Regions from separate parts of the Vibrio japonicus genome, predicted to be linked through region 3. Evidence: riboswitches for the same ligand, from Rfam matches in the RefSeq annotation. Region 3 holds a riboswitch; each other region holds the start of a gene.
What was found. A riboswitch is a leader RNA that binds a small molecule or an ion and turns the genes downstream of it on or off. The one in region 3 is predicted to bind thiamine pyrophosphate.

Region 1: it holds a riboswitch for thiamine pyrophosphate, as region 3 does, so the genes downstream of both, thiD (bifunctional hydroxymethylpyrimidine kinase/phosphomethylpyrimidine kinase) here and thiD (bifunctional hydroxymethylpyrimidine kinase/phosphomethylpyrimidine kinase) in region 3, are expected to answer to the same signal.
Region 2: it holds a riboswitch for thiamine pyrophosphate, as region 3 does, so the genes downstream of both, thiB (thiamine ABC transporter substrate binding subunit) here and thiD (bifunctional hydroxymethylpyrimidine kinase/phosphomethylpyrimidine kinase) in region 3, are expected to answer to the same signal.

The regions. Positions count from the first base shown of each region.
Region 1 covers NZ_CP102096.1:1,283,390-1,293,581, forward strand. Annotated here, with positions in the region: gene NP165_RS06080 (methyl-accepting chemotaxis protein) at 1-391, opposite strand, end outside; gene NP165_RS06085 (LabA-like NYN domain-containing protein) at 783-1,265, shown strand; gene NP165_RS06090 (DUF2986 domain-containing protein) at 1,245-1,439, opposite strand; gene NP165_RS06095 (alpha/beta hydrolase) at 1,897-2,727, shown strand; TPP riboswitch at 2,816-2,925, shown strand; gene thiD (bifunctional hydroxymethylpyrimidine kinase/phosphomethylpyrimidine kinase) at 3,047-3,910, shown strand; gene NP165_RS06105 (ABC transporter ATP-binding protein) at 3,897-4,658, shown strand; partial or broken gene NP165_RS06110 (ABC transporter permease) at 4,729-5,454, shown strand; gene NP165_RS06115 (ABC transporter substrate-binding protein) at 5,527-6,441, shown strand; gene tenA (thiaminase II) at 6,463-7,128, shown strand; gene thiM (hydroxyethylthiazole kinase) at 7,141-7,926, shown strand; gene thiE (thiamine phosphate synthase) at 7,981-8,601, shown strand; gene NP165_RS06135 (HAD-IA family hydrolase) at 9,133-9,801, shown strand; gene NP165_RS06140 (MurR/RpiR family transcriptional regulator) at 10,084-10,192, shown strand, end outside.
Region 2 covers NZ_CP102096.1:318,508-328,699, forward strand. Annotated here, with positions in the region: gene tamB (autotransporter assembly complex protein TamB) at 1-1,910, shown strand, start outside; gene NP165_RS01630 (gamma-glutamylcyclotransferase family protein) at 1,953-2,300, shown strand; gene ppa (inorganic diphosphatase) at 2,378-2,905, opposite strand; gene fbp (class 1 fructose-bisphosphatase) at 3,068-4,084, opposite strand; gene mpl (UDP-N-acetylmuramate:L-alanyl-gamma-D-glutamyl-meso-diaminopimelate ligase) at 4,396-5,748, shown strand; gene NP165_RS01650 (flavin prenyltransferase UbiX) at 5,763-6,386, shown strand; TPP riboswitch at 6,424-6,543, shown strand; gene thiB (thiamine ABC transporter substrate binding subunit) at 6,601-7,593, shown strand; gene thiP (thiamine/thiamine pyrophosphate ABC transporter permease ThiP) at 7,603-9,207, shown strand; gene thiQ (thiamine ABC transporter ATP-binding protein) at 9,191-9,895, shown strand; gene yjgA (ribosome biogenesis factor YjgA) at 9,955-10,192, opposite strand, start outside.
Region 3 covers NZ_CP102097.1:776,192-786,383, reverse strand. Annotated here, with positions in the region: gene NP165_RS16695 (alpha/beta fold hydrolase) at 69-920, opposite strand; gene NP165_RS16690 (TetR/AcrR family transcriptional regulator) at 1,015-1,602, opposite strand; gene NP165_RS16685 (ArsR/SmtB family transcription factor) at 1,735-2,073, opposite strand; gene NP165_RS16680 (hypothetical protein) at 2,358-2,648, shown strand; gene thiD (bifunctional hydroxymethylpyrimidine kinase/phosphomethylpyrimidine kinase) at 2,763-3,593, opposite strand; TPP riboswitch at 3,689-3,786, opposite strand; gene NP165_RS16670 (hypothetical protein) at 3,917-4,069, opposite strand; gene NP165_RS16665 (PhoX family protein) at 4,441-6,321, opposite strand; gene NP165_RS16660 (arginase family protein) at 6,781-7,614, opposite strand; gene NP165_RS16655 (IclR family transcriptional regulator) at 7,620-8,345, opposite strand; gene NP165_RS16650 (universal stress protein) at 8,692-9,117, shown strand; gene NP165_RS16645 (MarR family winged helix-turn-helix transcriptional regulator) at 9,295-9,777, opposite strand; gene NP165_RS16640 (DMT family transporter) at 9,894-10,192, shown strand, end outside.

The sequences.
Region 1 (10,192 bases), on a different replicon from region 3:
TGAGTGCTTCATATAGCTTTTCTGCACGTTCTATTTGTTCAGGCTCTGCCCGAGAACGAACCGATTGATACTCGATAATATTTCCACTCGCGTCTTTAATCGGCGTTGCAAATGCGGACACCCAATAGTGTTTTCCGTCTTTACAGCGGTTTTTCACTAGCCCCATCCAACTTTGGCCAGATTTTAGGTATGTCCATAGTTGTTTAAAAGCACTCTTTGGCATGTCAGGGTGGCGGACCATGTTGTGGGGTTGGCCTACGAGTTCATCGTAGCTGTAGCCAGCAATGTCACAAAATACGTCATTGGCGTAGGTGATATCGCTTTGCGGATTTGTGGTCGAAATTAAGTCGGCGCTAGCGGAAAAATCTTTATTCAAATGCTTGTCTTTCATTATTGTTAATTCTCACTGCAGTTGTAGTTCTCTAAATTCCTTGAACTTTATTTTGTGCCTCGGATAAGCATATATAAGCATATGTTTTATTAATGTGATACCGCAGACAATATTTATCGTAGTGGTTGTGTCGTTATACAAAAATGACACAAATCAAATCAACCTTATTACTGGGAGATTAGTTAATTTAATTTGAAAATATTCAGGGTTTTGTGAAAAACATATATTACACTTTCATTAAAGTGAGATAATGGTTGCACTATAAGCCCTACTTTATGTGTTGATTTATAAAGGCTTTATTAGACCTTGCTTGGTCTGCTCGTATATCATACGGGCGTCATAAAATAGAATATGTTTCTTATAGGAACATTCATGAGATAAATGTGAAATGATGGAAAAAGTTGCCATATATGTAGATGTTCAAAACATCTATTACACAACGCGAGAAAAATACAAATCGAACTTCGATTACAATCAGTTTTGGTATGTCGCTACTGAGGGAAAGGAAATAGTAGAAGCGAACGCTTATGCAATTGCATCGAATGATCCTAAACAGCGTCAGTTTCATCATATTCTGCGCGGAATAGGCTTTAAAGTTCATTTGAAGCCTTTTATACAGCGTCAGGACGGCAGTGCAAAAGGGGATTGGGATGTCGGTATCGCTCTCGATGTCTATGAAGCTGCATCTAAAGTGGATCGAGTAATACTACTGTCCGGAGATGGGGATTTTGAGATTTTGGTGACTCGTATCCAAGAACGGTTTGGTACGAAAGTAGATGTATTCGCCGTACCTGGCCTTACCGCACAGTCACTGATTGACGTGTGCGATAAGTTTGTACCTATTGAAGAAGATCTACTTCTCAGGCGTATCTAATTGTTCAGGTGAAGCCACTGTTACATCAGTGTTTTGCTCTTGTTCATTTTGAGCTTCTAGCTTCGCTCGTTCTGCTTTAGAGATGTAGCGAGGCTTGTTGCTTTTGTGCAGTTTAGCATTGTGCTTTTTCTGCTTGGCTTTCAAAATCTGATTGATTTTTTTCTTACGGTTCATGTGTGTCGTCTGGATTCGGCCGTTAGGGGAGGCGCATATTATCAAATTAATACATTAATGACACCATGAAGCAGAACTTAGGTCACCTCACCACAAATTCTTATCGCTTCGCTAGTCGAGGTAGAGACAAAAGTCGAATCCATCCTCTCTCAAGCAAGCAAGAAAAAGAACTGCGTTCCAAAATGATAACTCTACCGTAAAATGCCCAATACGCTACCCATGCTCGGTGGCTTTTGTTTTATGCTTACATGGTTATTGATATATAACTCAAATATAGCGTCATGAGATGGCATCATTTCGTTAGCCGCTTAGTAATACGTTAAGCGCGGTTGAAAGCCTGTTAAGGAGTACTGTGATTATGTATTTTATTACCAATAAAAGGGTTCTAGACACAGGGGGTGGTAAACTCGTTTTTGAGGCGTCTAATGAGTTAAGCCAAAGTCTCAGGTATTGCAAAATGCTTGATGATCACCATTTTGAAGAAATCGGCAGTCTCGCATTCATGAGTGAAGTGATGAACTCTGTAGAATCCGAAATTATGTTTTTTATTCATGGATTCAGTAATCAACCGTATGAACACGTTTTCCCCCGTGCAAAGCAAATACACGACCAGTTGTCAGATGCTTCCCTTAGTCAAATCAAAGTCGTCCCTATCATTTGGCCATGTGACGACGACTTTGGAATTATCAAAGACTATTGGGACGATCAAGAGTCCGCAGAGAGCTCAGGTCAATATTTAAGTCGTGCTATCTCTAAGCTGGTAAGTTGGCAAGACTCGAATTTAGATAAACCATGTATGAAAAGAATGCATGTATTAGCACATTCGATGGGTGCGAGAGTCTTAATGAAATGCTTATCCCATTGGGCTAAAAAATTTGGTGGTGGTGGGGTTCCGTATTTGTTTAAGAATGTCTTTTTAATGGCGTCGGATATTCCTAATCATGCTTTACAACCTGACGAAGAGGGCATTCATATTGCTCGTTCCGCTCAGCGGGTTATCTGCTACTACGCCAATGATGACTTTTCGATGCCAGCGAGCAAAATCGCGAATACGAGAAACGCGGTATTTAGTCGTCGAATTGGACACACAGGCCCAGAAGATCAAAGCAAAACCCCACTCAATGTATACTCTGTTAACTGTGATGCGTTCAACAACACCTTTGACACCCCCAAAGGTCATACTTATTTCCTCGATAAAAATTCAGTAAAAAGCCCTGCATTTCAGCATATTGTGCAAGTGCTCAAAACCAGAACCCCTAATCTTGGGAGCCGGAATGTTGAGCTATAGTTGTGAGTGTTGTGGATATTAGCAAGGGCGAGGAGCATTAAATGCCAACAAACACCTTTCAAATACGCTAATTTTCAATTAGATTAGTAACCAATAGTCGGGGAGCAAGAACATTTATCTGTTTTTGCTGAGATCGTAATGAGACCCGTTGAACCTGATTCAGTTAGTACTGACGTAGGGAACTATTTGTACTTTACACTTAAGCTCGATCTTGCAAGGGTAGTGTTCTACCCTGATCCTGTCTCTGTTGCCAATATCTCCAATGGTGATGTGCTCGTAAAGTCGGTTCTCCTGCGTCTTTTTGACAGATGGAGCGACCATGACAACCAGTACAGATTCACATCCTTTTCCTATTAATACACCTATTGTACTTACGATCGCAGGCTCTGATAGTGGCGGTGGAGCGGGCATTCAAGCCGATATTAAAGCGATGTCGGCAACCGGCAGTTATGCGTGCTCTGTTATTACAGCAATTACATCTCAAAATACTTTGGGCGTTTCGGCAATATTTCCCATCCCGCGAGACCATGTGGAGAGTCAACTTGATGCCGTATTCACAGACCTCAATATCGTGGCCGTAAAAGTTGGAATGCTTGCTGATTCCACTATTATTCAAGTTGTTGCGAGTAAGATAAAGCAATACCAACCTAAATTTCTTGTTGTCGATCCAGTGATGGTTGCTACGAGTGGCGACCTTCTTCTTGAGCATTCGGCGATTAGCACGCTGAAGACAGAACTGATTCCTCTGGCTGATATCATTACCCCCAACTTACCTGAAGGAGCCGCGCTGACGGGTAGCTCCACACCTGAAACGGAACAAGAGATGTCTGCGATGGTCGATGAACTTCGCGCGCTTGGTGCTAAAGCGGTTTTACTCAAAGGTGGCCATTTAGAGAAAAATGAAAACAGTAACGACCTTCTAATACTCAATGAAACCACAACACTCATCAGTGCCAAGCGTTTCCCAACCAAGAATACGCACGGTACAGGGTGTACGCTTTCTTCTGCTATCGCGTCTTATTTAGCACAAGGGAATGATCTGATTGATGCAGTGAAGCTTGCTAAAACGTATATCACTCAAGCGATTACTCATGCCGATGAGTTAGAGGTTGGCAACGGGCATGGTCCGGTTCACCACTTCTTTGCTTGGAATCAAGCGGAAAAATCAGATGCGCAACAGTAAACAATATGTTGGCGCGGAGCTAAAAGGCATCTACCTGCGATACCAAGAGAGCGAATACGCTACGCTGTCTAATGTCAACATCAAGTTGGATGCGGCCAAATGGACAGTACTGCTTGGGCGAAGTGGCTGCGGCAAAACAACGTTACTGCGCTATTTAGCGGGTCTACTGGGTGAAAAAGTCATAACTAGAGGGGAGCTGAAGACGTCTGATGGCGCGTCTCTAGATGGTCGGGTCGCTTACATGGCGCAGCAAGATCTGTTACTGCCTTGGCTTAGTATTTTGGATAACGTCTGCTTAAGCTGCAAATTTACCAAAGGCTCTGTTGCAGGCGAGCAAAAGCAAAAAGCAAAGCAGCTTCTGGAATTGGTGGGACTTTCAGGTTACACAGCTGCGACTCCAAACCAGTTATCTGGTGGAATGCGGCAACGCGTCGCACTCGCAAGAACGCTGATGCAAGATAAGCCCGTTGTGCTGATGGATGAACCATTTTCGGCGCTAGATGCAGTGACTCGTCATAAGTTGCAAACCCTTTCATGTGAATTGCTCAGAGATAAAACGGTCGTGCTGATCACTCATGATCCGCAAGAAGCGGTGCGCTTAGCGGACAGGCTTTATGTCTTGCAAGGTACTCCCGCTGTTGCGGAGTCATTGACAGTGCCCACAACGCCTACGCCAAGAGTTCTCGATGTTCAATGTGCTCAATTGCAACAAGAGATTTTAGAGCAATTGGAGGTGGACTATGTCTAACATTACGACCACCATTGCATCGACTGTAAAGCAAGAAGGTTCGAAACAGAGATCCATTGCTCTTGTTGTCCGCATGACCATCAGCACTTTAGTTATCTTTGGCTTATGGCACTCAATCGTTGTGGTCTTTGACGTGCCAAGTTTTATCTTACCCGCGCCATTGGAAGTCTTATCAACCTTAGTTGAGCGATATGAAGTGTTACTCAAACACTCATGGGTTACAGCCCAAGAGATCTTGTTGGGTTTGGTGCTTGGTCTCCTAATGGGTACTTTCTTTGCTCTCCAGATGCTTTTATTTGAGCCGCTTAAGCGCTGGCTATTACCTATCTTAATCGCGAGTCAGGCGATTCCTGTTTTTGCTATTGCACCTATATTGATGCTTTGGCTTGGTTATGGCATGGCGTCTAAAGTTGTCATGGCTGCAATTATCATCTTTTTCCCTGTAACGACCTGTTGTTATGACGGTCTACGCAACACGCCAGCAGGTTACTTGGATCTTGCGAAAACGATGGGAGCAAACAAATGGCAAATACTGCGCCATATTCGACTACCTGCCGCCCTCCCAACATTAGCCTCTGGCGTCCGAGTCGCGGTGGTGATCGCACCGATCGGGGCCGTGGTCGGCGAATGGGTTGGTTCTAGTGCGGGGCTAGGGTATCTGATGTTGCAAGCCAACGCCCGAATGATTATCGATGAGATGTTCGCCGCGCTGTTTATCCTCGCAGCCCTTTCAGTCTCACTTTATTTCGTCACTGATCGACTTCTAAAGAAATTGATTCCGTGGGAAAGCCAATAGCGTTCAACCTGATTCATCTAAAAGGAAAATATTTTGAATAAAAACAAACGACTCACTATTGCCGCTGCTGTGATGGCAGTACTGACATCTGCTAACGTATCTGCCACTGAGAAACCGTTAACCTTGATGTTAGATTGGTTCGTCAATCCAAATCACGGTCCTATCATTATTGCGAAAGAGCGTGGCTATTTTGCGCAACAAGGTATTAAGGTTGAGATCCAAGAACCAGCCGATCCGAGCACACCAGCCAAATTAGTTGCGTCGGGTAAAGTCGATTTAGCTGTATCTTATCAACCGAGTCTGACTATGGATGTAGCGGCTGGCTTACCGCTAGTGCGAGCATCCACTCTCATTGCTACGCCACTTAATACACTAATGGTGCTCGATAACGGTAAAATTAAATCGTTGGCAGACCTGAAAGGTAAAAAGATTGGTATTGCTATCGCGGGGAATGAAGAGGCGACGATCGGTACGATGCTGGCGCAAGAGAGTGTCAAGTTCTCTGACGTTGAAACCATCAACATTGGTTGGGCGCTTTCGTCGTCTTTAGCTTCTGGCAAAGTGGATGCGATTTGGGGCGGTCTGCGTAATTTCGAAACTAACCAGCTTGAGCTAGAAGGTTACAAAGCACATGCGTTTTTCCCTGAAGAGCATGGCGTGCCTACTTATGATGAGCTCGTTTTTGTCGCCAATGCGAATAACTATGACAAACAAGCAATACAAGCTTTCAATAAGGCTTTGGAACAAGCGACAACCTATATTGTGAACCATCCACAAGCATCGTGGAACGAGTTCGCTTCTTACTCTCCAGATACACTCAACAATGAACTAAACAAGCGCGCATGGAGCGATACTCTGACTCGATTTGCCCTTCGTCCGTCCGCGGTTGACCTTAAGCGCTACGATGACTACGCCGAGTTTATGTATAACCAAGGCATCATAAAGTCTCAGCCCAAAGCGGCCAATTACGTACCCGACTTCAATTAACCGTGGTTATAAGGATCAGTCATGAATTACCGTGATTTAATCAACGCTTGTCAGGAAGATTGGCAGCATTATGTTGAGCATGATTTCGTGCAACAACTAGCAAAAGGCACGCTCGTACAACCCTGTTTTCTGCATTATCTGAAACAAGATTTTCTGTTTCTAAAGCAATATGCTCGCGCTTATGCGTTAGCTATCTACAAGGCGAAGACCTTATCGGATATGCGACATGCTCTACCTAGTGTCCATGCACTGCTAGATTCAGAGATCGCACACCATGTGACCTACTGTGAAAACTGGGGTTTGACAGAGTTAGATCTTGAGAACGAACCGGAAGATTTCGGTACGGTGGCGTATACCCGTTACGTACTCGATGCGGGTATGGCAGGGGATCTCGTGGACTTATATGCCGCATTAGCGCCCTGTTCAATTGGTTATGCTGTGATTGGCAAAGCTTTATTAGGTCACTCCGATACCGTTCTGGAAGGCAATCCATATCGTAGTTGGATCGAGCTTTATGGCGGTGAAGAATTTCAGTCTGGCGTAGCCGCTGGGGCTGAGTACTTTAATCAGCTGCTTGAAGAAATTGATATTCATAGCGAGCGTGGTCAAAACCTTATCCATATCTTTAAAACCGCCACTCGTATGGAAATCGCATTTTGGCAGCAAGGGCTAAACGCACTGAGATAAAAAGGAACAATAATGCTGACTCAAACTATCATTCAACATCTCGATGCGGTACGTAAACAAAAGCCCTTGGTAGTAAATATTACGAACTACGTAGTGATGAATAACACCGCTAATGCATTGTTGGCAATCGGTGCTTCACCAATCATGGCGCATTCACAACAAGAGCTTGGCGAGATGATGTCGTTCTCGGGTGCGTTAGTCATAAACATTGGCACTCTTGACAGTGCTTGGACGCCACGAATGATCTATGCCGTCGAGCAAGCTAACGTTAATGGTAAGACCGTCGTACTCGATCCTGTTGGTTGTGGCGCAAGTCAACTACGGACGGAAACCTCTCGTGAAATTGCGCGCCTTGCTAAAAAACTGATTATTCGTGGAAACGCATCAGAGATCATCGCTTTAGCAGGTGAGCAAGCACAAAGCAAAGGTGTAGACGCACTAGACAGTAGCGATACAGCGTTGGGTGCGGCTCGAAGTTTGGTGTCTGAATATGGCGCGAGCGTGGTGATTTCAGGAGCAACCGATTATGTGGTTTTCAAAGAGCAAGTCGTAAAGCTCAATAATGGTCATGAAATGATGCCGTACGTAACTGGTATGGGGTGCACACTCACCGCTTTGACTGGCGCATTCGCCGCTGTTGGTGACGATACCGGACTCGCGGCAGCAGCCGTGCTGGGCGTAGTAGGGGAGATTGCAGCAGAAAAATCTCGTGGTCCAGGTAGCCTTCAAATGAACCTTCTGGATGAACTTTACCAACTCGACTCAAGCGTGCTAACAAAGCGTTTGAAACTCCAATAACCTAACTGCCAAGTAGCGCTCAGTCAGGGCGCTGCATCTTACAAGCGAGTGATTATGAACCTGTATAAACTTTATCTTGTGACCGATGATCAACAAGATTTGGCGACACTTAAGTCTGTGGTGAGACAAGCTGTTGCTGGTGGTGTCACTATGGTTCAAGTTCGAGAAAAGCATGGTGATGTGAGGGCTTTTATCGAACGAGCTCAGGCCGTAAAAGCGATTTTAGCGGGAACGGGTGTGCCGTTGATCATTAACGACCGCGTTGATGTTGCACTAGCCGTCGACGCTGATGGCGTGCATCTTGGTCAAACGGATATGCCAGCGACCATAGCACGTGAGCTAATTGGTCAAGAGAAAATCTTAGGTCTTTCTGTTGAGAATGAGCAGCAGCTGACTGAAGCGAACTCTTTACCTATCGACTACATCGGTTTAAGTGCAATCTTCGCTACTCCAACCAAAACGAATACACAAAAACATTGGGGTATCGAGGGGTTGAGAAACGCGATAAACCAAACACAGCTACCTATCGTCGGGATTGGAGGCATCAATGAGCAGAATATCCCGGAGCTAATAGCAACAGGTGTGGATGGAATCGCGATCGTCTCGGCGATTTGTCATGCGCAAAACCCAAAGCATGCCGCTGAAAAGTTAGTGGCTTTATGTGATAGCCGCTGAACATTAATCCCAATTGCCTATGAACTTTGGTAGGTATTATCTTCGCCTGTATTTACAACACATGGGAGTTCATCAAGAGTTAATTAAGTTTCGGCTTGGACATTGGGTTATAGGTGAAATCCCTTTGGAGATCTTATCATCTTTTTCGATGGCTGAGTCCATTAGTATGCTGCAACCTCTGCTAGATAACATGCTCAGTGAGAGCTTAAACTATAGAGTAACTCTAAGGTCAATGATCAAAACTAAAAATGCTGAGAACTTTCGGGTTAGACTGAGAGTCTTTCATCTACAAATGTAGATTTAACTAGCTTAAAAACTTTTTCAAGCTAGATGAGTTTGATCTATCTCCCATAATGAAATATATATTTCATTCAATTCATTTTATGAAAGTATATTTTCTTGTAGTATCCGTATTGCCAATTAAGAAACAATAAGTTTGTGTTCATGACCGCCTAAAGAGCACTCTGAATCCGTTGTTGTTGGATGAGGTTTAGGTATTTACTGGAACAGCTCAAAGCGTAGACAAAAAAGATGAATAAAAAAAAGACGGTAAAATATGTTATTTTTGATTGTGACGGGACTCTGATTGATAGTGAGCGATGGTGTATTCAGGCTCAGGTCGATACCCTTAAATCTGTGGGAGTTGAAGTGGAGTACGAGTGTCTCAAAAATCATTATCAAGGAATTAAAATCCATCACATTTTCAGCAGTTTGGTATCGAATAAGTTGCTGCTTTCTGACGGCGGTTTAGATCGGTTAATTGCTAGATACAGGATGAGATGCAACCAACTCTTTATTGATCATTTAACTCCGATAGAAGGCGTTAATAAGGTGTTGGATACACTGATCAGCAATCAAATTGAAGTCTGCATTGCGTCGAATGGCCCTCATGAAAAAATGAACACAACGTTACAGTTAACCGGGTTGCAGCATTATTTCGAGGGCAGGATCTTCAGCGCGTTTGATGCCAACAAATGGAAACCTGATCCTCTTTTTATTGAATATGTTATGGATAAAATGCAAGCCACTGCTGATGAATGTCTATTTGTCGACGATTCACTTGTAGGAGTTGCAGCGGGTGTAGGTGCTGGGGTGACGACCCTGTATTTTGCCCATGCCGATCCAGATAGTGAACCAGCTGAACGAAGCCATTTGTTACACAAGATACATCATCTTACCGATGTTCTTAAATTTGTGTGATCCAACGTAAATCGAGTTAGTTAGAAAGATCCATTCAATCTAAGTAGCTAGAGAAAACTCGTTTCACAACCAGATCTGTAATCATAACTAAGTCGGTGAGCCGCTCACTCAATAAGCATAAAAGCTCCTGAAACAACATCAGAACTACCAGTTTGAAAATCACTCATCTTTTGTGTAATTCCCGAACTTCTCGACAACACGTTTTTCTGACTGGGATTGTATTTGTTGCGATGGTTGATGGTTGCCTTTTTCATAAAGCACAGCTTATTCCAAGGAGGGAATATGATTGCAGCAACAAACGTGACAGACCTGCAAAGGGACATATACACAAAGTATGAAGACTTGAGTCAACGGTTACAGCAGGTTGCTAAGTATGTCATTGAAAAGCCGC
Region 2 (10,192 bases), on a different replicon from region 3:
TTGATGATGTGCTTCTGATATTTTCGGGGGAACAGTCCCTACATAATCTGACTTTGGATTTAGATTCTAATCTAGCCTCTGCGAATTTGGCGCTAACAGGTACTCTAAACGACAAGCCAAACCTAAATTGGGCCGGTAAGCTTGAGAGAGTGCAGCTCAGCTCAAAACAAGGTGATTGGCGCTTAAATAAACCGACTAGCTTAGGTTTTGATATGGCAACGAAGCTCGTGAGTGTTGCCGCCCATTGTTGGTTACAGCAAGACTCTTCGGTGTGTCTGGACGAGAATATTAAGGTCGGAGAAAGTGGTGAAGCCCGTTTGAGTGTAAACCAGTTTAACTTTGATCAGATCGCGGCATTCATTCCTAAAGAGACTGAGTTACATGGTGAAGCAAACGCCAACGTTTGGGCTAAATGGGAAGCTGGAAAGTCTCCAGAAGCAAAAGTAGAAGTGAGATTACCTTCTGGGGGGGTATCTCAGAAACTACCTCAAACCGTTGATATTGGTTGGGATAAAATCACGCTAGATGCCAATTTAGCCGGAGACCGTTTGGATGCGAATTGGCTAATTGATGTGACGGACAATGGCGACTTTTCTGGTCAAGTCACGCTCCCGAATGTACTGAGCACAGAACAAACGCTGGATGGCCAGATAAAACTGACCACCTTTAATCTTGATTTTCTAGCGCCATTGATTGGCGAGTACAGCAAGCTTAAGTCGGATATTTCTACAGACATTGCGCTTAGTGGCCCGATTTTACATCCTAGAGCGAATGGCCAACTGCTGATAGACAATATTCTGGTGCAGGGGGATATCTCACCCACTCAGATTGATTCGGGCAAACTCACCGTTGATTTGTCTGGTTATGAGGCAAACCTATCGGCCATATTAAATACGCCGGATGGAGCGCTAAACCTTGAAGGTGATGCAGATTGGCGAGATTTAAGCGATTGGCGGACGAAACTTCGTGTATTTGCGAAGGAGTTAAAAGTTGAGATGCCACCAATGGTTGCGCTTAAAGTCGTGCCTGATATGACGATCAACGCTTCACCAAAATTTGCCAAAATCGAAGGTAACATTGCACTGCCTTGGGGGCGGATTGTCGTTGAAGAAATACCGCCGAGTGCAACAGGGATCTCGTCAGATCAGGTACTGCTTGATGAAGATTTAAAACCGCTCAAGGAAGACTCAGCAATACCGTTTGAAGTAGAGACGGACATCAATATCCAGATCGGTAATGATGTTCTGCTCGAAGCGTTTGGATTGAAAGGTGGCTTGGTGGGTAATCTTAATGTCACGCAAAAAGATAAAGGTCCTTATGTTGTCGGTGAAGTGAATATTGTTGATGGTTCTTACCGATCGTTTGGGCAAGACCTGCGCATTCAGGAAGGTAAGATTCTGATGAATGGTCCTGTGGATCTTCCTTATGTGCAAATTTCTGCGATACGTAATCCGGAAAACACACAGGATGATGTGATTGCAGGGGTGAAAGTGACTGGGCCGGCTACGGATCCGGTAGTATCGATTTTCTCAGAACCTGCCATGCCACAGGCAAATGCTCTATCCTATTTATTACGAGGTCAGGATATTGATGCAGAATCGGGTGGTAACGCGATGACGACGGCGCTCATTGGTTTGAGCTTAGCGAAAAGTGGTCGTGTTGTTGGCGCGTTAGGTGAAGCCTTTGGTGTACAAGATCTGCAACTTGATACAGCAGGAAGTGGTGATAGTTCAAAAGTGACGGTCAGTGGTTATTTACTTCCTGGACTGCAAGTGAAATATGGGGTCGGTATCTTTGACTCTGTAGGTGAATTTACGGTACGTTACCGCTTGATGAAGGATTTGTATCTTGAAGTGGTCACTGGGATGAGTAGCGCTGTTGATATACTCTATCAGTTTGAGTTTGATTAACGTCACTCATCAATTTTCATTGGTGAAAGAGCAAGGAACGCTATGCAACATCTACTATTTGTTTATGGCACTTTACGCAAAGGCGAAAGTAACCACACATTCTTAGAACACGCAGAATTTCTAGGTAGTTATGAAACTGCCCCTGAATACTCATTGTATGATCTTGGCGGTTACCCAGCCGTGATTGAGGGGCATAGTGCGATTCAAGGGGAGATATATCTCCTAGATGATAAGACATTAGCTGAAATTGATAAATTGGAAGATGTGCCAGTCGAGTATCGGCGAGAGCAGATAGACACACCGTTTGGCAAAGCTTGGATCTACTTGTACCAAGATAGCAGCCAGTTGGATGTTATTCTGTCATCAGGAGATTGGTGCCAACGAGTTTAATTATCCAACTTAGTCTCCAATCAACAAAAAGAGCCAGCAATTGCTGGCTCTTTGCGTATTTACTTAGATATTAATCATTATTTCTGAGCGCGCTCGTAAGACTCTAAAATCTCTTTGCGTGCAGAGGCCACATCTTCCCAGCCATCTACTTTTACCCATTTGCCTGACTCAAGCTCTTTGTAACGCTCGAAGAAGTGCGTAATTTGAGCTTTAAGCAGTTCAGGAAGGTCGTTCACATCTTGGATGTGATCGTACTCTTTAGTGAGTTTAGTGTGTGGAACAGCTACGACTTTCGCATCTTCACCAGACTCGTCAGTCATCTTTAAAACACCGACAGGGCGGCAACGAATAACAGAACCAGGCTGTAGTGGATGTGGTGTTGGGACCAATACATCAACAGGGTCACCATCAAGAGAAAGCGTATGGTTTACGTAGCCGTAGTTACATGGGTAGAACATAGGTGCAGACATAAAACGGTCTACGAAAACCGCGCCTGAATCTTTATCTACTTCATATTTAATTGGGTCAGCATTGGCAGGAATCTCAATCACAACGTAGATATCATCCGGAAGTGATTTGCCTGCTGGTACATTGTTTAAACTCATGAATAAAGTTCCTTTTATCGTGTACCCGTATTGGGCACTTGGGCTGAATTTTTGACCAAAATACCTTACTGCTAAACTCGGTTTTATGTAAACGAGAAAGGTGAGATTTCGTTCAAGAAATGTGAAAAAGGCGCTATTTACAGCGCCTTTAGATGGAAAGTCTTATTGTTCTTCTTTGTTTTGTTCTAATAACTCTTCAACTTTCTTAACCATGTTTTTAGAACCAACAAAGAAAGGCACACGCTGGTGAAGTTCTTTTGGCTCTATATCCATTATGCGGTTTACACCGTCTGATGCGACACCACCAGCTTGCTCGATAATGAACGCCATTGGGTTACATTCATAAAGTAAGCGCAGTTTACCGTTAGGGTGGCTTTCTGTACTTGGGTACAAATAGATACCACCTTTAAGTAGGTTACGGTGGAAGTCAGCAACCAAAGAACCAATATAACGTGACGTATAAGGACGGTTGTCTTCAGGTGCGCTTTCTTGGCAGTACTTAATGTACTTTTTCACACCTTGAGGGAAGCGAATGTAGTTGCCTTCATTGATTGAGTAGATGTTACCGTCTTCCGGGATCATCATATTTTCATGAGAAAGGCAGAATGTACCCAGTGATGGATCGTAAGTGAAGCCATTTACGCCATTACCTGTTGTGTAAACCAGCATGGTTGATGAACCGTAAATAACGTAACCCGCTGCAACTTGCTTGTGGCCTGGTTGTAGGAAATCTTCCTCAGTCGCTGGAGTACCAATGGGAGATACACGGCGGTAAATAGAGAAAATTGTACCCACCGATACGTTCACATCAATGTTTGAAGAGCCATCTAGTGGATCCATCAGTACAACGTATTTCGCGTTTTGATTAAGCTCTTTGTTAAACGCTACTGCTTCGTCTTCTTCTTCACTTGCGACTCCACATACTTGGTCACGTGCTTCTAGCGCGGCTTTAAATTTATCGTTGGCGTAAACATCCAACTTTTGCTGAGCTTCACCCTGCACGTTCTCAGTACCAACAGCACCAGTAATATCGCCTAAACCCGCGGCGTTAATTTCGCGGTTTACAATTTTAGCTGCAAGACGAATTGAAGATAGTAGGGATGACAAGTCACCGCCTGCATGGGGGAAGTCTGCTTGTTTCTCAACAATGAACTCGCCGAGGGTGCGCATTCCAGACATGATGTTTCCTTAAGGTCGCTTCAAAATAGAATAGGGGGATTTGGCGGTATGGGATCTCTTTCGGATCTTGGTTTTCGCCGACCCTTATTGTAAAAGCCGAATCTTTTTATTGGTAATGAACTAACTGATGAAGATCCCAATTTATTTGTCGACCTTCTCGCTTGTTGCATTCTGCTCATCTTACTTATTTGTATGAGCACGAAATGAGCACTTAATTGGCAGAAGCTCACGAACTGATCAAAGTAGTTCGCTTTTCAGAGCTTTATCGCCATAATGACCAGATAATTTTTTGCCTGCTATAGGGTCAGTTTATGCATATTCATATCTTAGGGATTTGCGGCACATTTATGGGTGGCGCAGCAATTTTAGCACGACAGCTTGGACACAAAGTGACAGGCAGTGATGCCAATGTGTATCCACCTATGAGTACTTTGCTTGAATCTCAAGGTATTGAAATCATACAGGGTTTTGACCCATCTCAACTCGACCCTGCGCCAGACCTAGTTGTTATCGGTAATGCGATGAGTCGCGGCAACCCATGTGTTGAACATGTTCTTAATACGAATCTCCGCTACACATCTGGCCCACAATGGTTGCAAGAGTTCTTGTTGCATGATCGCTGGGTGTTGGCGGTGTCCGGAACACACGGAAAGACCACCACCTCCAGTATGTTGGCGTGGATCCTAGAAGACTGTGGTTACAAGCCTGGATTCCTTGTCGGTGGCGTATTGGGTAATTTTGGTGTTTCGGCACGATTAGGTGAAAGCATGTTTTTCGTGGTTGAAGCGGACGAATACGACAGTGCTTTTTTCGACAAGCGTTCTAAGTTTGTGCATTACCACCCACGCACATTGGTTATGAATAACTTAGAGTTTGATCATGCAGACATCTTCGACGATCTGGAAGCGATCAAACGTCAATTCCATCATTTGGTACGGACTGTTCCAGGAAATGGTCGTATTCTAGCACCTAAACAAGATTTGGCTTTGGAAGACGTATTAGGTCGTGGCTGCTGGAGCGAAACGGAATTCACGGGCGAACAGGGCGATTGGAAAGCGGAAAAACTGATCCTTGATGGTTCTCAGTTCAAGGTACTGTTCCAAGGTGAAGAAGTCGGTACGGTTAAGTGGGATCTGGTTGGTGATCACAACGTCGATAATGCATTGATGGCTATTGCTGCGGCTCGACACGTTGGCGTCACGCCGTATTTAGCTTGTGAGTCTTTAGCTAAGTTCATTAATACCAAGCGTCGTCTTGAACTCAAGGGTGAAGTCAACGGTGTGACGGTTTACGATGATTTTGCGCATCATCCAACCGCGATTGAACTGACGTTGGGCGGTCTGCGAAACAAAGTGGGTAAACAACGCATCCTTGCAGTTCTCGAGCCTCGCAGCGCAACAATGAAACGTGGCGTACATAAAGAGACACTTGCAGAGTCACTGCATGCGGCTGACCACGTGTTTTTATATCAACCAGAAGCCATCGATTGGTCGGTTGAAGCGGTAGCTCAAACGTGTCATCAACCTGCACAAGTGTCTGATTGCGTTGATGACTTGGTGGCAAAAATTGTAGAGCAGGCTCAACCGGGTGATCAAATCTTGGTGATGAGCAATGGTGGCTTTGAAGGTATTCACGGAAAGCTGCTGGCAAAATTGGCCGAATAAATTAGTGTAGAAACATGAGTAACAAACAAAAAGCCATCACATTGGCATTTACAGGGGCATCCGGTGCGCCCTATGGATTGCGGTTGTTAGAATGCCTTTTGGCGGCTGATTATCAAGTCTACTTGCTGATCTCATCGGCAGCGCGCGTTGTTCTGGCGACAGAGCATGGTTTACAGCTGTCCGCTAATCCGGACGCGGCAAAGTATGCATTAGTAGAGCATCTTAAATGTGATCCTGAAAAGCTCACTGTCTGTGGTAAAGACGATTGGTTTTCGCCAGTGGCCTCTGGGTCTGCTGCGCCAAAACAAATGGTGGTGTGCCCATGTTCAGCAGGTAGTGTGGCGGCCATCGCTCATGGCATGTCGGATAATCTGATCGAACGTGCAGCAGACGTTGTGATGAAAGAGCGTGGTCAACTATTACTGGTGGTGCGTGAAACACCGTTTTCAACACTTCATCTAGAAAACATGCATAAGCTGTCTCAGATGGGCGTGACGATTATGCCAGCTGCACCGGGCTTTTATCATCAACCTAAATCCATTGAAGATCTGGTTGATTTTATGGTCGCCCGCATTTTGGATCATCTTGGTATTGAGCAAGGACTAGTGCCTCGCTGGGGATACGATCAGCGTGGTTAACACTGGCTATCAGATGATATAACGATTACAATTTTGTCGATACTCATCGGGGCGCTATTCATCCTATCAATAGGAATCAGCTGAGATCGAGCACACACTCGGAACCCGTGTACCTGAACCAGATAATACTGGCGTAGGAATTGAGTCTGGACTCGGAACATCTCAACTCTCCCGTCCCTCAAGCCTGTGCCGCTCAACAAGGAGAGAGCGAGCAGTGAAAACCACTCTGAGCACTTTAGCGATTGCTACCCTAACTTCATTTTCGGCTTTGGCTGCTGACAACACGTTAACGGTTTATACCTACGACTCGTTCGCCGCAGATTGGGGGCCTGGTCCTGCTGTAGAAAAAGCATTTGAAGCGAAATGCGGCTGCGATGTGAATTTTGTGGCGCTTGATGATGGCGTCTCGATCTTAAATCGCCTACGTCTGGAAGGGAACAACAGTAAAGCGGATATCGTACTAGGCCTTGATAACAACCTGATGGCAGAAGCAAAGAAAACGGGCTTACTGACTGAACATAAGGTAAATACGGAAAGCGTTACGCTACCTGGTGGTTGGAACGATACGACGTTTGTTCCTTATGACTTTGGTTATTTTGCTTTTGTATACAACAAAGAAAAGCTATCTAACCCACCTAAAAGCCTGAAAGAGCTGGTTGAATCACGCGACGATCTCAAAGTGATCTACCAAGACCCGCGTACATCGACACCAGGTCAGGGCTTAATGCTATGGATGAAATCGGTTTACGGTGATGATGCCACTCAGGCATGGAAAGATCTGGCTAAGAAGACAGTCACGGTCACCAAAGGCTGGTCTGAAGCTTACTCGATGTTCTTAGAAGGTGAGTCTGATCTGGTACTTTCTTATACAACCTCTCCAGCATACCATTTGATTGCTGAGCAGGATGACAAATTCGCGGCGGCTGATTTTGCTGAAGGTCATTACACGCAAGTTGAAGTAGCAGCGAAGGTGAAAGGTTCTAAGAATGAAGCGCTTGCTGACGACTTCATGGCATTTATTTTAAGTGATGAGTTCCAGTCAATGATGCCAACAGGAAACTGGATGTACCCAGTCACAGATGCGAAGTTACCTGAAGGTTTTGACACGCTTACTGTTCCAAGTAAGGCGCTAGGTTTTAGTGCTGATGAAGTGGTAGAAAACCGCAAAGCATGGATTCGTGAATGGCAAAGTGCTTTAACATTCTAAGGTTCTCCGTTGCACAAGACTCCTAAAATCGGCATTTGGGTCGCGATACTTATCGCGACCTTTGTTCTTTCTGCCCTAGGTGCTTTGCTGATTGAAGCGCCCTCGTTAAACGTGTTGCAAGTGTGGCAAGACCCATACTACCGACACGTCACTAAGTTTAGTTTTTATCAGTCATTTCTCTCTACGTTGTTGAGTGTTGGTTTGGCCGTGCCTGTCGCCCATGCTTTATCTCGGAGAAGTTTTCCCGGTAAAAAGCTGCTTCTCAAATTGTTTGCGACAACCTTAGTTCTCCCAGTTCTAGTGGGTGTGTTTGGCCTATTGGCTATTTACGGCAACAGTGGTTTAGTTGCTGAGCTTTTTGAAGCGTTAAACAGTAAGCTGCCTTTTTCGATATACGGGCTCAATGGTATTTTGCTCGCGCACGTTTTCTTCAATTTACCCTACGCGACCCGATTGTTACTGCAGTCACTGGAAACCATACCTGAAGAGCAACACAAACTTTGTGCTCATCTCGGTATGGGGCACTGGCAAAAGTTTAAATGGGTAGAGTGGCCACGCCTTAAACAGCAGCTTACGCATGTGTGTGGCTTAGTGTTTATGCTGTGTTTCACCAGTTTTGCTACGGTGATGGCGTTAGGCGGCGGGCCTAAATCGACAACAATTGAGTTGGCCATCTACCAAGCGATTAAGTTTGATTTTGATTTACAAGCCGGTGCATTACTGGCGATTTGGCAAATGCTGCTTTGTGGTTTGATGGCATTGGCTATTCAGCGTTTAGCGAAACCAGTCTCGGTCAGCGCAGGCAGCACATCATCAAATATTTATCTAACGAAAGATACGCTTAAATCCAAGATTTGGGATTGGAGCTGGATCGGCCTAAGTGCGCTATTAGTTTTACCTCCGCTGTTAATGGTGATAATCAGTGGCATAAATAGTCAGGCTCTGGCGGTGTTCTCCGATATTCGTTTTTGGTCAGCGTTATGGGCATCATTAAAAGTTGCTACGCTAGCGAGTGTTTTTGCCTTGCTGGCCGGTATCAGTATTTTGATTTCCAGCCGTCGATTAAGGCTTAATTTTCATCAGAAAAGAGCGGATCACATTGAATTAATCGGCACGATTATTTTGGTGACACCGGGCCTAGTGATCTCCACAGGATTGTTTTTGTTGCTTCGTTCAATGACAGATGTGTTTAGTTTGGCCTTTTTAGTTGTCGTCGCTGTTAATGGTTTAATGGGGTTGCCGTACGTTATAAAAACGCTTTCTCAGCCTATGTTGCACATTGAACAGCAATATCAATATGTGTGTGCGAGTTTAGGTATGAAAGGTTGGCAACGATTTAAAGTTGTCGAATGGCGAGCGTTGAAAAAGCCGATGGCTCATGCGTTTGCAATTAGTTTTATGTTCGCTATTGGTGATTTGAGTGCGATTGCTTTGTTTGGCAGTCAGGAGTTTCGCACCTTGCCTTTATATCTTTTCCAGCTTTTAGGTAGCTATCAAATGGAAGCGGCAGCCGTTGTATCGGTGACTCTGTTAGCCCTCAGTGTTGGCTGTTTCACGTTAATTGAAACCCTATTTAAAGCGAATTCAAAGGTGACGTATGTTGACGCTAAGTGATGTCCATTATTACTACCACAGTGAATTGTTTCACTTTGATCTTCAAATCGATCAAGGTCAGATTGTCGCGTTAATGGGGCCAAGTGGGGCAGGGAAGTCTACCTTATTGGCGCTGGTCGCCGGGTTCATCGAACCAGAGAAGGGCAGCATTTCTGCAGATGACATGGAGCTAGTAGGCAAAGAGCCACATCAAAGACCGTTTGCCATGCTCTTCCAGGAACACAATCTGTTTGCCCACTTGACCGTCCGTGAGAACATCGGGCTAGGTTTAGATGCCGGGCTTAAGCTCAGTAAGGAGCAGATGAGACAGGTTGAAGAAGCCGCGACTCAAGTCGGTATGAATGAGTATCTGGATCGTTTGCCCGAACAGCTTTCTGGTGGTCAGCGCCAGCGTGTCGCCTTAGCGCGGTGTTTCGTGCAGCCTCATCCTGTTTGGTTGCTTGATGAGCCGTTTTCTGCGCTTGATCCTATTTTGCGAGAAGAGATGTTGGCGCTGGTCAAGCGTTTAGCTAAGGAGCGCAATATTACGGTATTGATGGTGACTCACCATATCAGTGACGCCAAGTCGATTGCTTCGCATTTTGTTTTTGTCGCCAATGGTCGAGTGGAAGTGGCGGCAGGTATTGATGAGCTTGTGTCTCATCATCCCAATTCTTTGCTGGCAGGGTTCGTGAGAGCGGGTGAATGAAAGAGCAGGTGAATAAAAAAGAAGGTTGATGGAGTCCATCAACCTTCTTTCGTTGTCACTTAATATTCTTCGTCGTTGAGCTCTTTCAACACTTGGAATATTTCGCGGTATGCTTTCGCTGGTTTACCCGCTTGCTTTTCTTTTGCTGCTTGGCGAGCAAGTTGGCGTAAACGCTGGCGGTCTGCAGTAGGGTAAAGCTCTACTACGTCAGCAATCGCACTATCACCTTCGGTGACAACACGATCACGCAGTTGCTCTAACTTGTGCAGGACAGCCGTGTTTTGAGAGTGCTTATTA
Region 3 (10,192 bases):
GTATCAAGTTCATGGGTATGGATGTAGCCTATGTGAATAAAACACTCACTAACCCATACAAAAAGTGATTACTTAGTCACCAACTCATTAAAACTATCCATGACTTGCTGACACTTCATCACTCGCCCATGACCTTGCCCTTTGGTCGCCACCAAGCTGACATTCTCTATTTCTTGTGCCGCTTTTTCAGACACAGAGAACTGCGTAAATTTATCGTCTTGGTCATGAACTATAATAGTCTCGCCTTGGCGGAGTTTCAGTTTATTGAATGGGTCAATAGATTGCATCGGATAGTGGTACTGCTCTTCTACCTTAGATACCACCGCATTGAACAGTCGCATTGAATAACCAGAACGCGCAACACTGCCAAATAGGTTATCAAGGTAATCCAGCACTGGCGCAATCAGTAGCATAGGCTTACCTACCAATTTTTGGTGGCGACATTCAATCGCTGACGCCGTTCCCATGCTGTGTCCAACCAATCCCGCGACATCCTCCACACTATCCAGAATCGCTTCTAATCCAAGGACAAAGGCAGGAATGTGGCCGTAAGCGCCTTCACTTTGGCCATGAGCAGGATGATCATACGCAAGCGCAGTAAAACCTTTGCTCGCGATATGCGCCATCAACGGATAAAACTGGCTAGCACTGCCTGACCAACCGTGAGTAAGTACCCACACTGGCCCACTTCCCAGCTTGTAGGTTTTTAGTACACCTTCTTTGGACTGAACCTCACCTTTAATTAGACCTTCAGGCTCTGCATTTTTCGGTATCGCCCGAGCAGGAGTCAGCAACAGTTTACGTGCCGTTTGCTCAGCATGCTTTGGCGTCAGAGTGTGGTGCAGCCGAGTGCTAATATTGATCAAACTCTTTTTAAGATTGAACTTATTGGATGTATTGAAATAAATCTTGTCACTCATCATCTTGTCCTTAACCCGCCCGCCCACAAATAGAACGACCGTGCTATTTTTAGTTAAATAATAAGCCGAGACTAACGCTCAGCTTGGATAAATCCTACTTCCAGCTCTTCATCAACGTGTTTACTCCGTTCCAAAAATGCTCTGAGCTGGCCTCTTTTCCATAAATAGAATAGAAAAGGTGAGAACTCAGATACAGACCATACAACTCAAACGTGGCCTGTTTAGGGTCTAGATCGGAGCGAAACTCTTTATTTTCTATCCCTTTAGATATCTGAATACGCAAATACTCGATCCACGTAGAGATCGTTTTCTTTAGTGCCTGCTGAGTTGACGTTGGTTCCACACTTGCTTCTTTCCATGAATCCAAAAACATACAACTGCCCTGAAATGAGTGGTTCCAGCCTAGCCAATTATCCAACAGCGCGTTGAGCTTACTTTCCACGGTTTGTGTGCTGAGCTCTCTTGCTGGCGCAATCACCCGCTGAGTAAAGGTTTGATTCGCGTAATTGAGCACTTCCACTTGTAAGTTCTCTTTGGAATTAAAGTGCGCGAACAGGCCACTTTTCGACATTCCACAACGCTTAGCCAATTCGCCAATAGTTAAGCTTTCTAAGCCATTTTCGCTGGCAAGTTCAAATGCCTTGCTTAGAATGTTTTCTTTGGTGATTTTTCCTTTACTCATTCGGCACTCTCTCGATGTACTCTATTTAGTTTTAGCACGTTCGTTCTTTTTTACAAGTTTTTGCTCGCCAGAAACGCAAAAAAGGCGATGGGTAAAAAACCAACGCCTTTACATTTACACACTTAGATTGATTTATTCGCTTTGGGACATATCCAATGCCGTACATGAGTTTTGAGCATTATCGTCATCTTCGCAGCAACATTCTGCCTTTAGAAAGCCAATAACACTGTCTAGGCATTGGTATTCTGCCACACAGTATAACGTTCGGCCTTCGCGGCGCTGGCTCAGCAAACCAGCAGAAGCAAGACTGGAAATGTGATGTGATAAGGTTGAACCAGGTACGCTCAGTTTTTCCTGAATCACGCCGACAGAAACGCCTTTATAGCCTGCCTTCACTATGGTTTTATATATGGCCAAGCGAGTCGGGTGACCTAACTCTTTTAAAGCTTTAGCGACAACTTCTAGTTCCATCAGCAAATCCTGCATTTAACAATATTTCCAAATTAATAGAACTATTGACACAATGCAACACTGGCAATGTAAGATTTTTTAAGTCAACGCTCTTCAAAACTCGCCATGTAGAACAATCTCACCACCCCAACGCTATCTAGGTGAATCAAACAAGCAGGCCTATGATGAAAATAAATTTGCTTATTTCTTAACCAGGGTCAAATTTAGCAATAATTTAATATTCCTGTTTAATACGCTGTCCTACACTTGAGTAGAGCGAAAGCAAGCTAGGTAAGGAGAGACAAATGATTTCTGTACATCGGCACTATGAGCTTAACGACACAAAACGCTTCCATGTGAATATTGAAGTCAATCCCATCGGACTTTTAGACGTTGAGATTGTTGAACTTCAAAAGCATCATCAAGCGGATCTGTGCGACGTTGAATTTGAAAAACTCACCGGCAAAACACGATTACACTGCAATAAAAATAGAGATAAATGGGCAGTAGAGTTAAACGATAAAGATGCGAATGAACTCAGCACACTGATTGTGGAAGCGAATGAAGAGTATGAAACTCTCATGCGCGATTTGTAACGGCGAGAAATAAGTCACTCCGCTGTTTGATTGATTGAAACAACTGATTAAAACAACGGAGTAGAATCTAGCTGACTAACGATGGACTACAGTGCCACCACATCCAACCATTCGTTAGCGCACATTCACATGGCCAGGAAAAAAATGATGTACCGGGCCATGCCCCTTCCCAACTTCCAACTCATCCGAATGAGAAATCGCTTGTGAGATATACTGCTTTCCAAGATACACCGCTTTATGCAGCCTATTTCCTTGAGCAAGATACGATGCGATAGCTGAAGAAAGCGTACAGCCCGTTCCATGGGTATTTTTGGTGTCGTACCGTTTTGCTCTCAGTAATTCATAGCTCTGTTCCATTATCAGCAGATCATTGCTATTTCTATCATGTTCCAGATGGCCACCTTTTAGTAGAACCGATTTCGCTCCTAACGCGCGTAAATCTTCTATTAAGGCTCCCATTTCATCTTCGTTCTGAGGGACAGACTTACCCACTAGAGCCGCCCCTTCAGGAAGATTAGGTGTTAACAAATCAGCCATCGGGATTAACTCTTGTTTAAGCGTGCAAATCGCATTTTGCTCCAGCAATAGATCGCCACTTGTCGCGACCATAACAGGGTCAATCACCAAATGTTTAGGCGTGTATTGCTTGAGCTTACGCGCAACTAACTTGATGATTTCAGCGTCGGCTAGCATCCCTATTTTGACCGCTACCACGTTCAAATCAGAAAAAACCGCATCAAGCTGGCTTTCGATATGTTCCAGCGGTATAGGATGAATGGCAGAGACACCCAACGTATTTTGCGATGTAATCGCTGTAATCACGGAACAGGCATAACTACCCGTCGCTGAGATGGCTTTAATATCGGCTTGGATTCCTGCCCCACCGCCGCTGTCGGACCCAGCGATCGTCAATACAATGGGAGTGGTGTCTTGTGAATGTGGCATTGTCGCTCCTACTACAAGACGTATAAGAACTGACTCTGCCAAAGTAGAGGAATGAAAGAAGTTCCACTTATAGCGAGTGCATCAAACCAGAATGTAACTTGATGCGAATAGTTCCCTACGCCAGTGCTAACTGAATCAGGTTCTACGGGTCTCGCAATGCGATCTCAGCCTTCAGGCTCCCCGACTATATCCAACAAATAATAGCAGTAAGTGAAACGCCAATGCACCTACATTTTTCTAAAAAACGCGAGGTGGGAATGATGAAAAATGATGTAGCACCAAAAACGACAAAAGGAGCCGAAAGCTCCTTTTTCCACTCGCGTTTACGCTTCGAGAATCTCTTCACCTAGTACTTCCGTAAGGAGTAACTGATCGGACTCATCTAATTTCATACCTAAAAGGGGCAGTCCGTGTTGGACCGTCCAACAGCAAAAGAAAACAACGATGGCTAATGCAAATAAAATGACTGAAACCATACCCTAACCTCCTCTTGTGGTTAAACACCAATACCTAGCTAACCCAAGGTGCAGCTTCGGAAGAAGTTAAAGGCCGTTGTGCAATACTTTATTCTTTTACGTTCGGATTCACGCTTAATAACAAGAATTTGTTAAAACCTGTGTCTCTATTGCGCTCAGTTTATTGTATTAACTTGTAACGTTTTATCGGTCTCTACACCCTAGAATTATTGAGGTACCATTTCAATATAGTGTTACCGTATGATGGAAGCAACTACATTTAGTATCATATAAAGAGACTGTCACAACTTTTTATGTATTTTGTTACATAAATTTCATATATCAAAAAAGGGGCTGAACGCCCCTTTGAACTACTGGTTTTAATTTAACAACTACGCGCCAATAACACCGCCATCTTCTCGCGTAATCGCTACGATGGTCGAGCGTGGCTTCGTGTTACCACCAGCAGGGAAATGCGATGGCGCGCCATCTTCCCCTGGGTGTTGTACGCCAACAAACATGGTTTTATAGTCAGCTGAGAACGTCAAACCCGTGATTTCACATGCGATTGGACCCGTTAGGAATCGACGAACTTCACCTGTCATTGGGTCACCACATAACATCTGGTTGTTGCCCTGACCGGCGAAATCCCCTTCATTTGAGTACTTACCGTCTGTTTGAATCCACAAACGACCAGCTTTATCAAAGCCGATACCATCCGGGCTGTTAAACATATTTTCAGGTGTGATGTTTTCACTACCCGCGTAAGCCGTACCTTTGTGAACCACTGGGTTACCCGCGATTAGGTATAGGTCCCACTCAAAGCTGTTGCTCGTGTGATCTCCACCATGTGGTAACCAGCGAACAATCTGACCGTAGTTGTTTTCTGCTCGTGGGTTTGGTCCACCAACAGGTTGGTTTTCTTTCACGCCACGGTTTTTGTTGTTAGTCAGTGTACAGAAAACATGTTTGTTATCAGGGTGCACAGCAACCCACTCTGGGCGATCCATGGTGGTTCCGCCAACATGAGTTGCAGCGCGACGAGCGAAGATCATCACTTCTGCCTGATCGTTAAAGCCGTTTTCTTTTGTTAAACCATTTTTGCCGTAAGTCAGTTCAATCCACTCACCTTTACCTGCCAGCTCTTTGTCGTCCATGCTGAATTTCGCAACATACAACGTGCCTTCTTCTAGCAGGTCGCGGTTAGCCTTGTCGTTGCCAGGTTTGTATTTGTTCTTAGAAACGAATTTGTATATGTGCTCACCACGCTCATCATCACCAAGATAAACGACAACATGCCCATCGTCATTGATCACTACCGCAGCATTCTCATGCTTGAATCGGCCTAGCGCAGTGCGTTTTAGTGGCGTTGATTCTGGGTTGTGTGGGTCGATTTCCACGATCCAGCCGAATCGATGAGGCTCATTTGGATGCTTCGCCACATCAAAACGCTCGTCAGAGTCGTGCCATTGATAGCTGCTTGGTGCGGCTTTTACACCGTAGCGTTTATGATCATCAGAAATCTCAGCGCTTTCATCTCGTGTACCGAAATAACCGTGGAAGTTCTCTTCACACGTCAGGTACGTTCCCCAAGGGGTCTGACCGTTTGCACAGTTGTTGAAGGTACCAAACGGTTTCATGCCTGATTTATCTAATTCAGTTTTCATCAGATCATGACCTGCCGCTGGGCCTGTCAGCATCATCTCGGTGTTTGCGGTAATACGGCGGTTACGTTTACCGCCCTTGTCTAGCTTCCACTCACCACCAGACTTAACAATTTCAAAAACAGTGACACCATGTGCCGCTTGCGCTTTCAAGACATCATCTGCTGTCATTGCTTTACCGCCATGATCAAACAGATATTCATAGTTGGTGTATTCGTTGTTTACGGCGATCACCGCGCGATCATCGCTGATCGGGAACAGGCTCATACCGTCGGTATTATCGCCAAACTGACTTTGTTGAGCTTTGGAGTCTTGTTTACCACTTTGATCAAACTCTGGTGCATTTGGAAAGATCGGATCTCCCCAAGACAATAGTGGTTTCGCTTTGTAGCCTTTCGGTACGATAATTTCGTCCGCTGTTGATGCCGGAACCGACTCAAAGTTTAGCAGCGCGCTTTTTTTGTCTGCGGCAAATGCTTTTGCGATCGGGTTTAAAGAAAGAAAAGCGCCTGCACTTACTGCTGCAGTACCTACTAAGAAACGACGGCGAGATAATCTCGCTTCGATCATCTGGCTAAACTGTGAATCTTGCTCATCACGATTCCACATCACTGACTCCTTGCTTGAGTAATTTTTATTAAATAGCGAGCAGATATTAGGTAGTCAATATGAAAGATTTATTAAGCTATTGTTTCTTAAATATTAATTCGAAGGTTCGTCTTTCCTTGAGTTACATGACAAACTTATGAAAACGCGCTGAACTTCAACTTTGCTGCGTAATGTAAGACATTTATGCAATAAAATGTGATCTAGGATCTAGCCATAACGAAATTTGCTGGCTAAATTAAATCGTGTTCATGAGGAACTGTATTCGTATTGAGCTCAGTGAAGAGCTGTATTTTGTTTTGAGGGAATATCATGAAAAAAATGAGAAGAGCACAATTGCATCGCGTTCGTATTCAATACTGGAAAGACTCAAGTAAAAGCGCGAACAAAGCATCTTAAAATGTGCTAAACCAACACTAAGCTGGCATCAATGCCAGCTTTTGTATATTTACTCCGGCCGAATTAAGCCGCTCGGTGAGTCATCAAATAAGTCTGCGCTAATTCATGAAGAAGGTTAGCGGTTCCTTTAGAGTAAAGATGCTTATCTTTGTAACCCACCAGCTGAATCTGGCGAACTTTCCCCGAAATAAGCAATTGGCGAATAATTCGATTCACGACCTGTATATCAATCGCTGAACCTGCCTCTAAGCGAGAAACAGGGCAAAGACAGTCAAGATCAATATTGAGAATAATATCGTCACAGTGTGCGAGATAACTTGCTAACTGGTGCTTGATCTGGAATCTTTGTCCAAAACAGCACTCTTCTAACGCAAACCAATCGCACCCCAGATCTTCCGCATACTCTAGCGTTCTGCTGTCAAGATGCGCTTTGTCTAAGCCAAGTCCAAACAACCGACACTCGCTATAACGTGAAAGCGCAAAGTGAAATGCGGTGCCCTTTTCAGGCTCTAACGTGGCGTTCAACTCAAAGCTGCGTCCAATGTGCACAACTCCCAGCTCTTTTCTTGGCGAAATAAGTAACGGCAAGCTGTGCAGTAAAGTCTCTGTGTTGTTAGTCAGAACCACGGGCAATGTTTGATCGCCTAAATAATTACTCAGATGCAGCTGATACTTTCCTACCTGCTGTTCATTTAGGTTGTAATGTCCACCATTCACCCAACAGTACTTATCTTGTTGGGCTAGCCATTCATATACTTCTTGTAAGCTCTGATCAGCCATTTCAAAGTCAACCAGCTTAGTCGGTTTGAGCCGCTCACTCACACTAACCAAAGTGAGTTGATGGAGTGGAAGTCCAGTAATATTCTCAGATTTCTTGCGTCGAAATAGCCCAAACATTTCCATTACCTTTCTGGGGGCAAAGCCCTAGCTGCTTGAAGTACATGTAGTATGATTCTTTGTTGATTGATCTGAAATCGATGAACAGGTGCCATAACCGAAACGGCCCCGATAAGTTTACTTCCTTTCATCACTGGGGCACTGATGCCAGAAACCCCCGGGTCAATCTCTGAAGTACTCACTGCATAGCCTTGGTTTCGAATTTGCTCTAGCTCTTGATGCCAAACACTAATGTTGTCGGACTCTCCGAAATAACGCAGAATCTTTTCACAACGCAAAGCGGGCATATAAGCAAGCATCACTCGGGATGAGGCGCCTCGTAGCAGGGGTTGACTTTGACCCTGGACGTAGCTGCAACGAAGCGCCTGCATACTCTCTTTTCTGCTGACACACAAAGCGCGATAACCGACAGGTACCATATACGCTGACATTTCACCCGTCTGCTTTTGCAATCGATTTAGCACCAAATCAATGGCATCTAAGTCGTGCTGATTGCTTTTGTAGCTTCGCATCAGCATCAATGCAGCCGGACCTATGATCAAGGTTTTGTCACTTGGACTTTCTTCGATAAGGTTCCATTCTTTTAAAAGCTTTATATGGCGATACAAGCTACTGATTGGCGTTCCCACCTGTTCGCTCAACTGCTTGGCCGTCACCGGGTCTTCGTTGACCGCGACTTGCATTAAAAGTTGGAGTACCTTTTCATTGACTTGCCCATTACTGTGTTTCATCGAGTTCTACTCATGTTGTATCGTCACGTGGATTCCTTAACAAATTTTATTCTCAAAGAGTAAGAATACATAAAGAAATCAGCGCAATATTTCTCACCCAATAAGAAAGTAACCACTCAACAACTGATCATCTGTCATCAAACAAAAAAACCAAACCAATCACCATTTAAATAAGAAAAAGAACCTAAGAACATTCAATGGTGGGCAAAAGAACATATCGGTAGAAAAAGTAATGCAGCTCAATAAGATGAGCGGAGAATTAATGAGTAAATCGAGATCAATCCAACACCATTTTTCCGTAAATAAGACTAAGCTTACATTGTCTATTTCAGAGAAGGGGTTGGATATGCAATACAAACACATCATGGTTGCTATAGAGCTTTCAGAGCAAAGCAATATCCTTATTGATCGAGCAGTTTTCTTGGCGAACCAACTCGGTTCAGAGCTTTCGTTTGTTCACATCGATGGGACTCATGGGGAGATTTATCCTGATTTAGTGGATATCAAGGCGAACCCTGACCTGAGACCCGTCAATGAGCATACGTTGGAGCAGCTTAGAGAGTTTGATGCTAATACCGAATACCCCGTGAAAAAGATCATTGTGGGTACAGGTGAGTTAAGCGGCAAGCTACACGAAGTGATCGCTGGCAACGGTGTAGATTTGTTGATTTGCGGCCATCACCAAGACTTTTGGAGTCGCATCATCTCCTACTCTCAGCATCTCATTAATAAGTCACCAGTTGATATTCTGGTGGTTCCTATTGAGTCTTAATCACCAAACATACGATAACTATGATGCCCGACAACCCACTTTTTACAGTGGGTTTTCTTTTATTGAGCACATCTAAACACGTATAAAAAGCTGATATGTTCTGTACAGATGCCCCCATTAAATGGGACTTTATTGACATGACACCCTCCCCCGAAAAATGGGGGAACTTGCTGGTGGCTATTCAAACTCAGCCAAACAGACTTTTAAATATTGGTTTAACTCTGTCTTTTGTTTCGGGCTCATCCCTTTAATCAGCGAGTGTTGCAAATCAACATGAACCTGCATCATCTCATCAATAAGTTTTGTCCCTTCTTGCGTCAATTTAACACTCACGCTACGACGATCCTCTTTGCTGTGTGTTCGGGCGATCAGTCCTTTAGATTCCAGCTTATCCAAGCGATTGGTCATCGCCCCCGACGTCAATAACATAGAGCCCATTAACGCGGACGGTGTTAAAGAGAAAGGCTCTCCACTGCGACGCAATGTCGCCAATACATCAAATTCACCGAACTTTAGACCATAGCGCTTATGAAGCTTTGCCACTTCGTTTTCCATGTGCTTAGCGATGCGTAAAATACGCCCCATGATGGCCATTGGCTCTGTTTTTAGCTCTGGTTTTTCCTGAGCCCACTGCTCTGTCACTCGATCAACAACGTCCATAACTACGTTTCCATAGCAAACAAATACTGCCAACTATCTTAACATAAAGATACTTTACAACTCATCTAATAGCGCGTACATTTTGAACAAACTATCTCAATATAAAGATAAGTAACATGAACATATTGCTTGCTATGATCCCTTCATTCTTCTGGGGAACAACATACGCGGTGACTCAGTTTTCGTTAAGTGACTGGCCGCCATTCCTGCTAGGTGTGCTAAGAGCACTGCCGGCAGGACTATTACTCTTGATGATAAAGCCCACTCTTCCATCCAAAGGTGAGTGGAAAGTTCTGCTGACATTAGGAACCATTAACATTGCCGCCTTCTTTGCGCTAATTTTCGTTATGGCTCTTACCCTACCATCTGCCATTTCAGGGGTTGGAATGGTCTCGGTTCCCGTGTTTGCGATACT